Regions from separate parts of the Kineococcus mangrovi genome, predicted to be linked through region 2. Evidence: riboswitches for the same ligand, from Rfam matches in the RefSeq annotation. Region 2 holds a riboswitch; each other region holds the start of a gene.
The links. A riboswitch is a leader RNA that binds a small molecule or an ion and turns the genes downstream of it on or off. The one in region 2 is predicted to bind S-adenosylmethionine.
Positions count from the first base shown of each region.

Region 1 (5,230 bases), on a different contig from region 2:
GGCTCTCGACCCGCGGTTCGTGCTCGCCGAGGGCGACGAGCTCCTCGTCACCGAGGCCGAGCACCACGCCAACCTCGTCCCGTGGCAGGAGCTGTGCGCCCGCACCGGAGCGGTGCTGCGCTGGGTGCCCGTCACCGACGGCGGCGTCCTCGACGTCGGCGCGCTGGACGCCCTGGTGACCGAGCGGACGAAGGTCGTCGCCTTCGCGCACGCCTCCAACGTCCTCGGCGCGATCGCGCCGGTCGCCGAGCTCGTCGCGGCCGCCCGCCGCGTCGGCGCGCTCGTCGTGCTCGACGCGTGCCAGTCCGTCCCGCACGTGCCCGTCGACCTGCCGTCCCTCGGCGTCGACCTCGCCGCCTTCTCGGGGCACAAGGTGCTGGGGCCGTCCGGCGTCGGTGTCCTGTGGGGGCGCGCGGAACTGCTCGAGGCCATGCCCCCGTTCCTCACCGGCGGCTCGATGATCGAGCTCGTCCGGATGGAACGCTCGACGTTCGCCCCGGCGCCGCAGAAGTTCGAGGCCGGTGTGCCGATGACCGCCCAGGCCGTCGGCCTGCACGCGGCCGTGGACTTCCTGCGCGGCCTCGGACCGGACGGGACCGGGGTCGCGCGCGTGGAGGCGCACGAACGCGCCCTCACGGCCCAGCTCCTCGCCGAGCTCGCGGAACTGCCCTGGATCCGCGTCCTCGGGCCCCTCGACGCCGCCGACCGCGTGGGCCTGGTCTCCTTCGTCGTGGACGGTCCGGACCTGCAGGTCCACGCCCACGACGTCGGGCAGCTGCTCGACGACGAGGGTGTCGCGGTGCGCGTCGGTCACCACTGCGCCTGGCCGCTGCACCGGCGCTTCGGGGTCGCGGCGACGACGCGCGTCAGCTTCGGGCCCTACAACCAGCCCTCGGACGTCGACGCGGTGCTGCGGGGTCTGCACCGGGCGCGCGACCTGTTCGGCTGAACCCCCCGTGAGAACCTGACGCGCGTGGACCTGTACCAGCAGCTGATCATCGAGCACTCCAAGCGTCCGCACGGCGAGGGGTTGCGGGAGCCGTTCGGCGCGCAGTCCCACCACGTGAACCCCACGTGCGGGGACGAGATCACGCTGCGGGTCCGCCTCGACGACGCCGGTGGCGCTCCGGTCGTGGGGGACGTGTCCTACGACGCGCTCGGCTGCTCCATCAGCCGGGCCTCGGCCTCGGTGCTGCACGGGCTCGTCGTCGGCCGGTCCGTCGCCGAGGTGGGCGAGCTGCGCGAGGCGGTGCAGCACATGCTCACCAGCCGCGGTGAGGACCCCGGCGACGAGGAGGTCCTCGGCGACGCCGTCGCCTTCGCCGGGGTCGCCAGGTACCCGGCCCGCGTGAAGTGCGCGCTGCTCAGCTGGTCGGCGCTGGCCGACGCGGTGCTGCGCGCCTGAAGGACGCGCCGGTCGCGGTGGTTACCGTTCCCCCGTGCAGATCCGCGACTACACCGAGGCCGACTGGGCCGGCATCTGGCCCTTCTTCGACGAGATCGTCGCCGACGGCGAGACGTACGCGCTGCCGCGGGGGCTGACCTCGGACCGGGCCCGCGCCGAGTGGGTCGGTGCGCCGCCCTGGGCGACGGTCGTCGCCGTCGAGGAGGGGACGGGGACGGTCCTCGGGACCGCGAGGTGCGGGCCGAACCGGCCCGGTGCCGGCTCCCACGTCGCCACCGCGAGCTTCATGGTGGCGCCGGCCGCCCGCGGCCGCGGTGTGGGTCGGTCGTTGGGGGAGCACGTCGTCGCCCGGGCGCGCGAGCGGGGCTTCCTGGCGATGCAGTTCAACGCCGTGGTGGAGACCAACACCGCCGCCGTGGCGCTGTGGCGGTCCCTGGGGTTCGCGGTCGTCGGCACCGTCCCGCAGGCCTTCGACCACCCCGAGCACGGCTACGTGGGGCTGCACGTCATGCACCGCTTCCTGTGAGCGACCCGCGGTCCGGGGGCCGGGGTCGTCGCGGAGTCCACCCGGCTCCGGGACGGGCGCACCACCGTCGTGGTCGAGGGGGTCGAGGTGTCGGGCAGCCACCTCCCGTCGTCCGGCGCCTCGCCGGGGCGTCGGGCACGGCCGGCGATGCCCTAGGCTGACCGGACCATCCAGAGCGGCCGAGAGACCTGGCTCGTCGACGCCGCAGCAACCCCGGGGACGCACCGCGTCCCGGAGGGTGCTCATGCCAGGACCGATGGGAGGAACAGTGGGCTACGCCGGCGACCTCACCCCGCGTGAGGCCTTCGACCTGGTGCAGGACGACCCGGACGCCGTCCTCGTGGACGTGCGCACCGAGGCGGAGTGGCGCTTCGTGGGGGTCCCGAGCGGTCTGGACCGCGACCCGGTCCTCGTCTCGTGGCTGCCCGTCGACCCCGGGCGCTTCCTCGGGGAACTGGCCGCCGCGGGCATCACGCCGGGCGCGGACCGCGCGGTCGTCTTCCTGTGCCGTTCCGGGCAGCGGTCCGTCGGCGCGGCCGACACCGCGACGGCGGCCGGGATCGGGCCCAGCTACAACGTGCTCGAGGGTTTCGAGGGACCGCTGGACGAGGAGGGGCACCGCGGCGGCACCGGCTGGCGGGCCGCGGGGCTGCCCTGGCGGCAGTCGTGAGCGGACGGCGGGACCGGCGACCGGACACCGCGGCCGTCCGCGGCGGGCTGGCCCGCTCCCCGTTCGAGGAGACGGCCGAGGCGATGTACCTCACGTCGGGCTACGTGTACGAGAGCGCCGCCGCGGCGGAGGCGGCCTTCGCCGGCGACGTCGACCGGTACGTCTACTCCCGCTACGGCAACCCGACGGTGTCGGTGTTCACGGAGCGGCTGCGGCAGCTGGAGGGGGCGCAGGCCTGCTACGGCCTGGCCAGCGGCATGTCCGCCGTGTTCTACGCCCTCGCCGCCCTCCTCGGGGCGGGCGACCGGGTCGTCGCGGCCCGCAGCCTCTTCGGGTCCTGCTTCGTCGTCCTCGACGAGGTCCTGCCCCGCTGGGGCGTGGAGACGGTGTTCGTCGACGGTGAGGACCTCGGGCAGTGGGAACGGGCCCTGGCCCCGGGAGCCCAGGCGGTGTTCTTCGAGACCCCGGCCAACCCGATGCAGACCCTCGTCGACGTCGCGGCGGTCTCCGAGCTCGCGCACGAGGCCGGGGCGACCGTCGTCGTCGACAACGCGTTCGCGTCCCCGGTCGGGCAGCGCCCGTTGCGGTTCGGCGCGGACGTCGTCGTGTACTCCGCGACGAAGCACATCGACGGCCAGGGGCGCGTCATGGGCGGGGCGGTCCTCGGCTCCGAGGAGTTCCTCGGCGGGCGGTTCCGGGAACTCACCCGGCACACCGGGCCGACGCTCAGCCCCTTCAACGCCTGGACCCTGGCGAAGGGCCTGGAAACCCTCAGCCTGCGGGTGCGGCACTCGTCGGCGAACGCGCTGCGGATCGCCGAGCACCTGGAACGGCGACCCGGGATCCGCTGGGTGCGCTACCCCGTGCTGGACAGCCACCCGCAGGTCGACCTCGCGCGGCGGCAGATGGACCTCGGCGGCACCGTCGTGACGTTCGAGCTCGACGCCCCGCAGGGCCGCGGCAAGGAGCGCGCCTTCGAGGTCCTCGACGCCCTGCAGGTCGTCGACATCTCCAACAACCTCGGTGACGCCAAGTCCCTGGCCACCCACCCGGCGACGACGACGCACCGCCGGCTCGGTCCGGACGGCCGCGCCGCCATCGGCCTGACCGACGGCGTCCTGCGCCTGTCCGTCGGCCTCGAGGACGTGGAGGACCTCCTGGAGGACCTCGACCACGCCCTCACCCGCGCGACCCCGCGCCCCTGACACCCCTGACACCCCTCCCGATCGGAGCCCCACCCGTGACCAGGTCCGTCCCCGTCTCCCACGCCGGCAGCCTCCCGCGCACCGCGGAACTCATCGCCGCCAACGAGGCCCGCACGCTCGCCGCGGACGGTTTCACCCTCGAGCGCACCCCCGAGTTCGAGGCGCTGCTCACCGACGCCGTCGTCGACCTCGTGCGCCGCCAGCGCGACCTCGGCGTGACGGTCGTCGGCGACGGGGAGTACGGCAAGGCGATGACGAGCGCCGTCGACTACGGCGCCTGGTGGTCCTACTCGTTCCAGCGCGTGGCGGGTCTGGAGGTGACGGGGGAGGACCTGTTCACCCAGCCGGTCGTCCGGTCCGCGCCGGGCGACGTCCGGCTCACGAGCTTCCCCGACCGGCGGGACTGGACGATCTTCCGCGACGCGTACACCGACCCGGCGTCGGGGATCTCGACGGGTGAGACCGCGACGGCGTTCCCCGCCACGACCGGCCCGCTGTCCTACACGGGCCAGGGAGCCATCGCCTCCGACATCGCCAACCTCAAGGCCGGCCTGGCCGCGGCCGGGGTCGAGGAGGGTTTCATCACCTCGCTGTCGCCGGGCAGCGGGGCGCGCATCTCCAACCGGTACTACGCGACCGAGGAGGAGCACATCTGGGCGTGGGCGGACGTCATGCGCGAGGAGTACCGCGCGGTCGTCGACGCCGGGCTCACCGTGCAGATCGACGACCCGTCCATCGCGGAAAACTGGGACCAGATCAACCCCGAACCCTCCGTGGAGGACTACCGCGCCTTCACCCGGATCCGCGTCGAGGCGTTGAACCACGCCCTGCGCGGGCTGCCCCCGGAGCAGGTGCGGTTCCACCTGTGCTGGGGCAGCTGGCACGGTCCGCACACCACCGACGTCGAGTTCCGGCACATCGTCGACCTCATGCTCGAGATCGACGCGGGGTCGTACTCCTTCGAGGCCGCCAACGTGCGGCACGAGCACGAGTGGAAGGTCTGGCGCGACGTCGAACTGCCGGCCGGCAAGAGGATCGTGCCCGGGATCGTCAGCCACGCGACGAACGTCGTGGAGCACCCCGAACTCGTCGCCGACCGCATCGAGCGGTTCGCCTCCGTCGTCGGCGCGGAGAACGTCGTCGCCTCCACCGACTGCGGGCTCGGCGGCCGCATCCACCCCCAGATCGCCGTGGCCAAGCTCGCGGCCCTGGGGGAGGGCGCCCGGATCGCCGGGTCCCGACTGTTCCGGTGAGCCGGGTGAGCACGCCGTGACACCCACGAGCGGGCCCGCGGGGGACGCGGCCTGGGCCCTGTGGCAGGACTCGCCCTGGGGCCGGCTGCGTTACCACGTCGTGGCCCGGCTGCTGCGGTCCTGGACCGCCGACCTCGGTGAGGGCCTGCGCGTCCTGGACGCCGGGGGCGG
Region 1 covers NZ_JBGGTQ010000003.1:202,126-207,355, forward strand. The annotation lists gene AB2L28_RS07030 (SufS family cysteine desulfurase) at 1-949, shown strand, start outside; gene sufU (Fe-S cluster assembly sulfur transfer protein SufU) at 974-1,405, shown strand; gene AB2L28_RS07040 (GNAT family N-acetyltransferase) at 1,440-1,931, shown strand; SAM riboswitch class I at 2,095-2,194, shown strand; gene AB2L28_RS07045 (rhodanese-like domain-containing protein) at 2,200-2,601, shown strand; gene AB2L28_RS07050 (O-succinylhomoserine sulfhydrylase) at 2,598-3,806, shown strand; gene AB2L28_RS07055 (cobalamin-independent methionine synthase II family protein) at 3,842-5,059, shown strand; gene AB2L28_RS07060 (class I SAM-dependent methyltransferase) at 5,076-5,230, shown strand, end outside.
Region 1: linked by a shared signal. The riboswitch ahead of AB2L28_RS07045 (rhodanese-like domain-containing protein) and the one ahead of AB2L28_RS03645 (aminotransferase class V-fold PLP-dependent enzyme) in region 2 are both predicted to bind S-adenosylmethionine.

Region 2 (5,230 bases):
CGCCCGGCCCACAACGCCTCCATGGCCTTCTTGGTCTCCCGGTCGGGTCCGATCCGCGGGTAGCCGAGGACCGTCGCGTTCCACTCGGGGTGCTGGGTGTGACCGGTCGGTGCGTTCTGGCTCATCGGGTGCGTCCTCCTACCGCGCGGGGGCGGCGTTCGGCGGGTCGGGTGAGGTCCGGGTGGTCGTGCAGCTGCTCGAGGAGGTCGAGCACGGGCTCGACCGCGTTGAAGGTGTAGAGGTGCAGACCGGGGGCACCGACGGCGAGCAGGTCGCGCGCCACCCCGGAGGTGAAGGCGGTCCCCGCCCGACGGCGGACCCGGACGTCGTCGGTGTCCAGTGCCGCGAGCAGGGCCCGGGGGGCGGGTACGCCCGTGAGTTCACCGATCCGTTCCAGCCGACGCACCTCGTGGGTCACCGCGAGACCGGGCAGGAGCGGGATGGTGACGCCCGCCGCTCGCGCGCGTGCGACGAACGTCGCGTACTCGCGGGCGGACCAGCCGACCTGGCACACGGCAAACTGCGCGCCGGCGTCCTGCTTGGCACGCAGGACCGCGAGTTCGCACCCGTCGCGGTCCCGCGGGAAGGCGGCGACGGCGAGGCTGAGCGGGGGGACGTCGACGGGGAGACGTCCACCCCGCTGTGCGAGGCGCCGCCGGTCGGCGACCTGGAGGAGTTCGACGAGGTCGCGGGCCGTCCGGACGCCGTCCGGGTGGGGACGGAACTGCGCCGCACCCGTCCCCACCGGCGGGTCGCCGCGCAGGGCGAGGACGTTGCGGACACCGGCGTCGAAGAACTCGCAGGCCAGGTCGATGACCTCGCGGCGGGAGGAACCGACGCACGTCAGGTGCGCCATCGCGGGCACGGCCGTGGAACTCAGGACGTGGGCCATCAGGTCCCGGCTGGGTCCGCGCGTGGCACCGGCCGCCCCGAACGTGACGGACACGAAGTCCGGCTGCGTCGCCAACAGGTCGGACAGCCTGCACCACAGGGCGTTCCGACCCTCCGGTGAGCGGGGTGGGAAGAGTTCGAAACTCAGGGTCGGCCGTCCCGCCGCACCGGCGACGAGGGGCGCCAGGGTCATCGGGCCGGTCCTGCGCCGGGACGCGGGGACGGCTCGACAAGGGTGTTGCTCATCACGTGCTCCATCGACCTGGCGTTAGCACCCTCGCCCGGGCTCGGGGGGTTGCTGCGGCGTCGTCGAGCCAGGACTCTCGGCCGCTCTGGATGGTGTGCATCGACCATAGAGCGGTCCGCGCGACCTCCACAAGTCCTCTCCTCGCGCCTCCCGGACGAGTACCCGGGTGACCCGGGACGGCGCCCGAGGGGAGTTCGCGGTACGCCGGTGTTGATCGGCGGAACTCCTCGTGGCAAGCTCCTGCACAGGTCATGAGCGCCAGCGACAAGCCCCGGCTCGCTGGCCGGCAACCCTCCTCCGCGGTGGGGTGCCCCGGGTGACGACCTGGCCGGTTCCGAGGTGGGGCCGGCAAGCGCGGACCTCACCGGGGCGACCCGGTCCTCCCGGTGCCGGTCCCCTCCCCCAGGAGTTCCTGCGTGAGCACCAGCACCCTGTCCCCCACCCGTTCGCGCTGCCCGGGGCCCTCCGGTGCCGTCGGCGCCCTGCTGCCCGTCGTCGGGGCCGGCACGCTCGTGCCGCTCGCGACGGGGGGTTCGACCACCTACGCCAACCTCGACAACGCCGCCAGCGCCCCGGCCCTCGTCGCCGTCGCCGAGCGGGTCGCGCAGGTGCTGCCGCACTACGCGAGCGTGCACCGCGGCGCCGGCTGGCTCTCCCGCGTCTCCACGGCGCTGTTCGAACAGGCCCGAGAGGGGGTCGGCGCCTTCGTGGGAGCACGCCCCGACGACCTCGTGGTCCTCACCCGCAGCACCACCGACGCCCTGGACCTCCTCTCGCGCGCCGTCCCGGCCGGGGGGCGCGTACTGGTCGCCGACGTGGAGCACCACGCCAACCTGCTGCCCTGGCAGCGGTCCGCCCGCACGACGGTGGTGCCCGGCGGCGTCGACGCCGAGGAGACCACCACCCGGCTGGAGGCCGAGCTGGCGACCGGCCGGTACGCACTGCTCACGGTGGCGGGTGCGTCCAACGTCACCGGGGAGGTGCTCCCGCTGCGGCGGCTGGCGTGCGCCGCCCACGACGCCGGGACGCGGATCGCGGTGGACGGGGCGCAGCTGTTGCCGCACCGGCGGGTCGACGTCGGGCGGGACGGGGTCGACTACCTCGCGTTGTCCGGCCACAAGCTCTACGCGCCCTTCGGCAGCGGGGCGCTCGTCGGCCGGCGCGACTGGCTGGACGTGGCCGAGCCGTACCTGGCCGGCGGGGGCGCGACGCTCGACGTGCGGCACGACGACGTGCGGTGGGCCACGGGATCCGACCGGCACGAGGCGGGGTCGCCGAACGTCGTCGGCGCGGTGGCGCTGGCGCAGGCGTGCACGACGCTCGCCGCGCTGGCGCCGGGTGCGCTGGAGGAGCACGAGGGGGCGTTGCGCGCACGGCTGGTGGACGGGCTGGAGACGCTGACCGGGGTCGAGGTCGTCCGGCCCCGTCCCCGCGACGCCGTCGGGGTCGTGACCTGCACCGTCCCCGGCCGCTCCGTCTCCGAGGTCGCGGCCTACCTGTCCGCCGAGCACGGCATCGGCGTGCGCGACGGCCGGTTCTGCGCCCACCGGTTCGCGGACGCCCTGGGGCTGGCCGACGGCGGCCTGCGCATCTCCACGGGCGTCGGCACCACGGGCGCCGAGGTCGACCGGCTGCTGGACGCGCTCCGGCGACTCGTCACGAGCGGCCCCGAGCTGCGGTACGGGGTCGTCGACGGGCGCTGGGCACCGCTGTCCGACCCCCGCCCGGCCCCCGGGTCGGTCCTCGGCGCCGGCGGACCGCTCCGGTGATCTGCGTCGTCAGGCCAGCGGCTCGCTGCTCGGGCGGGGCCCGTCCCCCGTCCGGGGCGCCCCCTGCGCGAGCACCTCGTGCAGCTCGGCCTCGAACTCCGTCCAGCTCAGCTCCCCCGGACCGGGTTCCAGACCCGGGCCGCGGTCGTGCGCCGGACCGTCGGTGCAGTCGTGGCGACGGTCGTCGTGGAGGTCGGCGGGCGACCAGGGGAACCCCCACTGGCCGTGCCCGGCCAGGGCGAGCCCTTGTACCACGATCGAACCCAGACCGGTTGCGGCAGCGCACCATCGCGCCCACGTCTGTCGCAGCACCTCACACCTCCGCTCTCGGGTGCCCCACTGTCGCACACGCGCGACGGGCCCGGGAGGTCCTCCGCGACTCCGTTCCCCACCGACCCCGGGAGACCCCGTGACCACGCCTGTGCACCTGTTCCTGGACGTCGACGGAGGGGGGTGGCACCCCGCCGCGTGGCGCTGGTCGCGCAGCACCCCCGACGAGGTCTTCTCCCCCGGGCGGCTGCGCGGGTTCGCGGTGACCGCCCAGGCCCACGGCCTGACGGGGCTGACGTTCGAGGACTCGCCGCTGCCCGATCCGCGCAACCCCGCCGGGCACCTCGACGCGGTCCAGCGCGCGGCCTTCCTGGCCGGGACGACGGAGGCCGTCGGGCTGCTGCCCGTGGCGGCCACCACCTACTCCGAGCCGTTCCACGTGGCGGCCCAGATCGCCTCGCTCGACCACTCCAGCGCCGGACGCGCCGGGTGGATCGCCACGACGTCGCCGGCCGCCGCGGCGCGCGGCGTCGGCCTGCCCGTCGCGCAGGACCCGGCCGGTGAGCTCGCGGACGTGGTGCACGCGGTCCGGGCCCTCTGGGACTCCTGGGAGGACGACGCCGTCGTCCGCGACGTCGCCACCGGCCGGTACGTCGACCGCGACCGGTTGCACCACGTCGACGTCGACACCGGCCGCTGGTCGGTGAAGGGACCGCTGACCGTGCCCCGCTCACCCCAGGGGCACGCCGTCGTCGTGGTCCAGGAGGACGACCTGAGGCACCGGGCCGACCGCAGCACCGCGGACGTCGTGCTCAGCGGGGACGCGGGCGCGCGACGGTCCCCCGGTGGCCCGCTCGTCGTCCTCGACGTCGAGGTCGTCCTCGACACCGACGCGCACCCCGCGGTCGACCGCCTCGCGGCGCTGGAAGCGAGGGCACCGGCCCCGGACCGGGGCCGGATCCGCTGGGCGGGTTCCGGCCAGGCGCTGGCCGCGTGGCTCGCCGACCTGGCCGGGGTGGTCGACGGGGTCCGGCTGCACGCGGCCGTCCTCGACGAGGACCTCAGCACGCTCCTGCGCACCACGTTCCCGGCGCTGCGCGCCGCCCGCGTCCTGCAACCCCCGCTGCCGGGCGCCACGTTGCGCACCACCCTCGGGCTCGAACGCCCCGCCAACCGGTACGCCACCGGCCCCGCACTCGTGCGCACCGGAGGAGACCCCCGATGACCACCCCGTCCCGCGACGACCTGCGCTTCCCCGACGCCGTCGTCCACTTCGGCGTGTTCTTCCAGGGCGTGAACCACAGCACGATCTGGTCCGACCCCCGCAGCGGCTCGCAGATCGCGCACTCCACGTTCGTCCAGCTGGTCCGCACCGCCGAACGCGGGCTCTTCGACGCGTTCTTCCTCGGGGAGGGCCTGCGGCTGCGCGAGCAACGGGGGAAGATCCACGACCTCGACGTCGTCGGCCGACCCGACGCCCTCACCGAGCTCGCGACCCTCGCCGGTCTGACGACGCACATCGGCCTGGTGGCGACGCAGAACACGACGTACAACGACCCCGCGGACCTGGCCCGGAGGCTCGCCTCGCTCGACGTCCTCTCCGGTGGACGGGCCGCGTGGAACGTGGTGACGACCGACAACGCCTGGACCGGTGAGAACTTCCGCCGCGGCGGGTACCTCGACCACGCCGACCGCTACGAGCGCGCCGCGCGCTTCGTCCGCACCGCGCAACGGGTCTGGGACAGCTGGGACGGCCGGCGGTTCACCCCGGTCGACGTGCAGGACGCGTTCTTCGACGTGGAGTTCACCCCGACCGTCCCGCGGAGCCCGCAGCAGCACCCGGTCCTCTTCCAAGCGGGCGACTCACCGGCCGGACGCGACTTCGCGACGCGGACGGCGGACGTCGTCTTCTCCCGGCACGGCACGGACCACGCGGACGCCCTCGAGTTCGCCGACGACATCCGCCGGCGGACCGTCGCGGCCGGGCGCCCCGAGGGCGACGTCCTCGTGCTGCCCGGCACCCAGATCGTCGTGGCCGACACCGAGGCGGAGG
Region 2 covers NZ_JBGGTQ010000002.1:125,753-130,982, forward strand. The annotation lists gene metE (5-methyltetrahydropteroyltriglutamate--homocysteine S-methyltransferase) at 1-125, opposite strand, end outside; gene AB2L28_RS03640 (methylenetetrahydrofolate reductase) at 122-1,084, opposite strand; SAM riboswitch class I at 1,143-1,234, opposite strand; SAM riboswitch class IV at 1,386-1,499, shown strand; gene AB2L28_RS03645 (aminotransferase class V-fold PLP-dependent enzyme) at 1,555-2,907, shown strand; gene AB2L28_RS03650 (hypothetical protein) at 2,917-3,162, opposite strand; gene AB2L28_RS03655 (LLM class flavin-dependent oxidoreductase) at 3,317-4,402, shown strand; gene AB2L28_RS03660 (NtaA/DmoA family FMN-dependent monooxygenase) at 4,399-5,230, shown strand, end outside.

Region 3 (5,230 bases), on a different contig from region 2:
GCGGGCCGTCGAGCGCGAAGTGCTCGCCGCGGTGCTGGAAGGCGTCGATGCGGGCGCCGTCGGCGAACCGGCCGGAGACGGGATCGGCGACGAGAGCGCCGTCGTCCCAGCTGTGCCACAACCGGCGGACGACGTCGATCCACTCCTGCGCCCGGTCGTACGCGACGTCGTGGGCGACGGGTTCGCGCCCGACGTGGCGGGCGCTGCCCACGTCGGTGACGAGGTTCAGCCCGAACCGGTCGCCCGAGAGGTGCTGCAACGTCGCCGCCTGCCGGGCGGCGAGGTAGGGCGGGGTGATCCCCGCGTTGACCGTGGGGACGATCCCGAGGTGGGTCGTCGCGGCGAACAGGTAGGGCGCGAGCAGCAGCGGGTCGTGCTTGGGCCCGCCGTAGGCCGCGCGGACCCGCAGGTCCAGCGTCGCGGGGTTGCCCAGCGAGACGGCGTCCTCGACCACGACGAGGTCGAACCCGGCCCGTTCGAGGTCTCGGACCGCGTGCGCGTACAGGTCCGGCCGGGTCCAGTCGTCGTTCCAGGCCTGGTAGTCCCGGCCCCAGCCCTGCGGGCCGAAACCGCGGGAGAAGAAGTACCCGAAGTGCTGCAACCGGCCCATCAGGACCGCACCTGCGCCAGGGACCCCTCGTGCGCGGGGTCGTGCGTGGCGGCCAGGGCCCGTTCGAGGTCGGCGACGAGGTCGGCGGGTTCCTCCAGGCCGATCGACAGGCGCAGCAGACCGGGCCAGATCCCCGTCCCGAGCCGTTCGGCCTCGGTGCGGTGGGCGTGGGTGGTGCTGGCCGGGTGGATGACCAGCGAGCGCACGTCCCCGACGTGGGTCATCCGCGTGAACAGCTGCACGGCGTCCACGAAGCGTTGCGCCGCAGCCCGTCCGCCGGCGAGCGTGAGGGACAGGACCGCCCCGGTGCCGAGCGGCAGCAGGCGCTGCGCGACGGCGTGGGAGGGGTGGTCGGGCAGGGCGGCGTGGTCGACGGAGACGACCTCGGGACGTTCCAGCAGCCAGCGGGCCAGGATCTCGGCCGTCGCGCTCTGGCGGGCCACCCGCAGCGAGAGCGTCTCCAGGCCCTGTTGCACGAGGAACGCGTTGAAGGGCGAGATGGCCGGCCCCAGGCGGGAGGCCACCACGGCGCGGGTGTGCTCGACGTAGGCGCGCCGCGGACCGTACCGGTCGACCCAGCTCACGCCGGCGAGCACGCCGGCGGGGGCGGTGAGGTGCTCGAACCCCGACCAGTCGAACCCCTGCCCCGTGACGACGACGCCGCCCAGCGCGGCGCCGTGACCGGCGAGGAACTTGCTGGCGGAGTGCACGACGACGTCGGCGCCGTGCTCGAGCGGACGCAGGAGGTACGGCGTGGCGAACGTGTTGTCCACGACGAGGGGGAGGCCGTGCCGGTGGGCCACGGCGGCGACGGCGGGCACGTCGAGGACCGCGTTCTTGGGGTTGGCGATCGACTCGGCGAAGAACGCGCGCGTCGTGGGGCGGACCAGCCGTTCCCAGTCCTCGGGACCGGCCGCGAAGTCCACGGAGATCCCCAGCCGCGCGAAGTTCTCCAGGAACAACCCGCGGGACCCCTCGTACAGGTCCGCGGCGGCCACCAGGTGGTCCCCGGCTCCGAGGATGCCGAGCAGGGCCACCGTGAGCGCGGCCTGCCCGGTGCCGAGCAGCAGCGCGTCGGTCCCGCCCTCCAGGGTGGCGAGCCGCCGCTCGACGGCGGCCGTCGTCGGGTTCCCCATCCGCGTGTAGACGAACCCGTCGTCCTCCCCGGCGAAGCGGGCCCGGGCCTGCTCGAAGTCGTCGAAGACGAACCCCGCTGTGAGGTGGACGGGGGTGACGCGGGCGCCCGTGACGGGGTCGGGTTCGCTGCCGGCGTGGACCTGCCGGGTGGCGAAGGACAGGGGGGCGCTCGGGACGTGCGGCATCGCAGGGCCTTCCGGGGGCGGGACGGGTGAGGTGTCGGGGCGGTTATGCCCGACAGGTCGTCCCGGCGCTGCGCAGCAGGTCGATCACGAGACGTCGCGTCAGCGGCGCGTGCTCCATCGGTGGTCCTCTCCCATCGGTCCTGGCGGGAGCACCGACCCCGGCGGGGCGGTTGCTGCGGCGTCGACGAGCCAGGTCTCTCGGCCGCTCTGGATGGCACGTCCAGTGGAGGGCACGGCACCCTGACCTGTCAAGCGCTTCACGCGGCCGGGGTAGCGTGCGGCCCCGTGATCCTCACCGCGATGCTCTTCTACCCCGGCGGCGAGCACCTCACGAGCTGGCGCCTGCCCGGGGGACGTCCCGCCGAGTACCTCTCGGTCGACTACTACGAGCGCTTCGCGCGGACGGCGGAGACCGCCGGTTTCGCCGCGCTGTTCTACGCGGACGAGCTCTACGTGTGGGACCGGTTCCCCTCCGGGGTCGAGCACGTGGCGAACCTGCGGCCCGAACCCTTCGGCCTGCTGGGTGCGCTCTCGCGCTGCACCGAACGCATCGGCCTGGTGGCGACGGTGTCGACGACGTACAACGAGCCGTTCCACACCGCCCGCCAGGTCGGTTCGCTCGACTTCCTCAGCTCCGGACGGGCCGGGTGGAACCTCGTGACGTCCGCGAGCGACGAGGAGGCCCGCAACTTCGGCCTGGACCGCAACCTCGACCACGCGGCCCGCTACCGGCGCGGCGCGGAGTTCGTCGACGTCGTCCACGGCCTCTGGGACAGCTGGGACGACGGGGCGGTGGCGCCGGACGTCGCGACGGGCCGGTACGCCGACCCCGCCGGGATGCACGTCCTGGACCACGCCGGTGAGTTCTTCCGCGTCCGCGGTCCGCTGAACCTGCCGCGACCACCGCAGGGGCGACCGGTGCTGTTCCAGGCCGGGTCCTCGCAGGACGGGCGCCGGCTGGCGGGTCGGCACGCCGAGGCGGTGTTCGTGCCGGGGTCGGCCCCCCTGCCCGGGGCGCAGCGGCTGTACGAGGACTACAAGCGTCGGGCCGTCCAGGCCGGGCGGGACCGCTCGCACCTGCTGGTCCTGCCGGCCGTCTCCCCCGTCCTGGGCGCGAGCACCGCGCAGGCGCACGAACGCCTCGAGGAGATCGAGGCCCTGACCCCGGACCGGCTCAGCCTGGACTGGCTGTCCCACCACCTCGGCGTGGACCTGTCCGACCGCCCTCTCGACGAGGAGTTCCGCTTCGACTTCGCGGGCGGGTCGAACCAGGTCCAGACGGTGTTCGAGGGGATCCGCAAGCTGCTGGACCGCGACCGGTTCACGTTGCGCGAGCTGTACCGGACCATGCTGCGCCGCCGGTTCCTGCCGGGGACCCCCGAGGAGGTTGCGGACTGGATGACGCAACGGTTCACCCGGGGCGCGGCCGACGGGTTCACCCTCGCGTTCTCCTCCGTCCCGCAGGGCGTGGAGGAGTTCGCCGAGCAGGTCGTGCCCCTCCTGCGGCGCCGCGGGGTGCTCGCCCCCGAACTCCCGGCGACCACGCTGCGGGGCAACCTGGGTCTGCCGGTGCCTGGCAGCCGCTGGTCCTGAACCTCAGGCGCCAACCTCAGGCGCCGAGCGCGGCGAACCCCCGGCACCCCTCGACGAACCGGTCGAGGTCGTCCGGGTCGGCGACGTGCGTGACGGTCTCCTCGATCTCGTCGTCGTCGCGGCCGACGTCCTCGCGCACGGTGGGGCGGGTGCCGGCGACGCCACGCCCGCCCCTCAGCGCCGGCGCACCCGGATCGGGCCCTTCGCGGTGGAGGGGTCGACGACGCGGCCGCCCTGGGTGATCTCGGCCTCCCCGGCGGCCACGAGCCGGCGCGCCGCGGACCGCGCCGGCTCCCCCAGGTCGCGCCAGTCGTCCCCGCCGACCGCACGGGCCGCCTCCTCGGGGTCGACCGTCCCGGACCTCCCGCGTTCGGCCAGGAGGCGGCGCAGGGCCACCTCGAGCGCGGCGTCGACGGCGCCGGAGGACTTCGCCCTCCGGCGGCAGGCGTCGGAGCAGTGCTTCACGCCGTCCCAGTCGCGCTCCCACTTCTTGCGCCACGTGATGGTGCGCCCGCACACGGCGCAGTCCTTGGTCGGCAGTTCCCCGCGACGGCTCACTCGAACGACACCTCCCCGTCGGCCGGTCGTCACCATGCCACGCCCGCAGTGCGCTCGCGACGCGACCGGGTTAGGTTGGGGATGCTTTTGCACGTTCAACGAAACGGGAGGTCCCTGTGAGCGACGTGAAGCTCGCGATCGTGTACTACTCCGCGACCGGGACGGTGCGCTCGATGGCCGAGCGCCTGGCCGCCACCGGTGAGCAGGCCGGCGCCGAGGTGCGTCTGCGCCAGGTCGAGCGCCAGACCACCGGCGGCGAGAAGGAGGTCACCGACGCCCAGCAGGTCGAGGCGGAGGCCGCTCAGGGCACGCAGGCCGTGACGGCGGACGACGTCGTGTGGGCCGACGCCGTCCTGTTCGGCTCCCCCACCCGGTACGGCAACATCGCCGGTCAGCTCAAGACGTTCATCGACTCCCTCGGCCCGCAGTGGGCCCAGGGCCAGCTCGCCGACAAGGTCTACGCCGGGTTCACGGCGTCCCAGACCGCCCACGGCGGCCAGGAGACGACGCTGCTGGCGCTCTACAACACGATCTACCACTTCGGCGGGATCATCGTGCCGCCCGGGTACACCGACGGCTCGAAGTTCGTCGACGGCAACCCCTACGGCGTCAGCCACGTCACCGGCGGCGGCAACGACATCCCGCTCGGCGACACCGAGTTCACCGCCCTGGACCACCTCGTCAACCGCGTCGTCGGGATCACCCGCAAGCTCGCGGGCTGACCCCGGGACCGCGCGGGACGGACGAACCCCCGCACCGCCTGGCGGTGCGGGGGTTCGTCCGTCCCGGGGGTCAGCGCGCGGCGGAACCCTCGACGTAGTCGCTGTCGTCGGACTTCACCCACGCCATGAGCTTGCGCAGCTCGCGGCCGGTGGCCTCGATCGGGTGCTGCTCGGACTTCGCGCGCAGCTCCTTGAACTTGGGGGCGCCGGCGTCCTGGTCCTCGATGAAGTTCTTGGCGAAGGTGCCGTCCTGGATGTCCTTCAGGACGTCCTTCATGCGCTCCTTCACCGACGCGTCGATGACACGGGGGCCGGAGACGTAGTCGCCCCACTCGGCGGTGTCGGAGACCGACCAGCGCTGCTTGGCGATGCCGCCCTCGTACATGAGGTCGACGATGAGCTTCAGCTCGTGCAGGCACTCGAAG
Region 3 covers NZ_JBGGTQ010000010.1:166,883-172,112, forward strand. The annotation lists gene AB2L28_RS19010 (LLM class flavin-dependent oxidoreductase) at 1-610, opposite strand, end outside; gene AB2L28_RS19015 (O-acetylhomoserine aminocarboxypropyltransferase/cysteine synthase family protein) at 610-1,932, opposite strand; SAM riboswitch class I at 2,044-2,150, opposite strand; gene AB2L28_RS19020 (NtaA/DmoA family FMN-dependent monooxygenase) at 2,218-3,525, shown strand; gene AB2L28_RS19025 (hypothetical protein) at 3,542-3,664, opposite strand; gene AB2L28_RS19030 (DUF3253 domain-containing protein) at 3,700-4,119, opposite strand; gene AB2L28_RS19035 (flavodoxin family protein) at 4,200-4,805, shown strand; gene ilvC (ketol-acid reductoisomerase) at 4,876-5,230, opposite strand, start outside.
Region 3: linked by a shared signal. The riboswitch ahead of AB2L28_RS19015 (O-acetylhomoserine aminocarboxypropyltransferase/cysteine synthase family protein) and the one ahead of AB2L28_RS03645 (aminotransferase class V-fold PLP-dependent enzyme) in region 2 are both predicted to bind S-adenosylmethionine.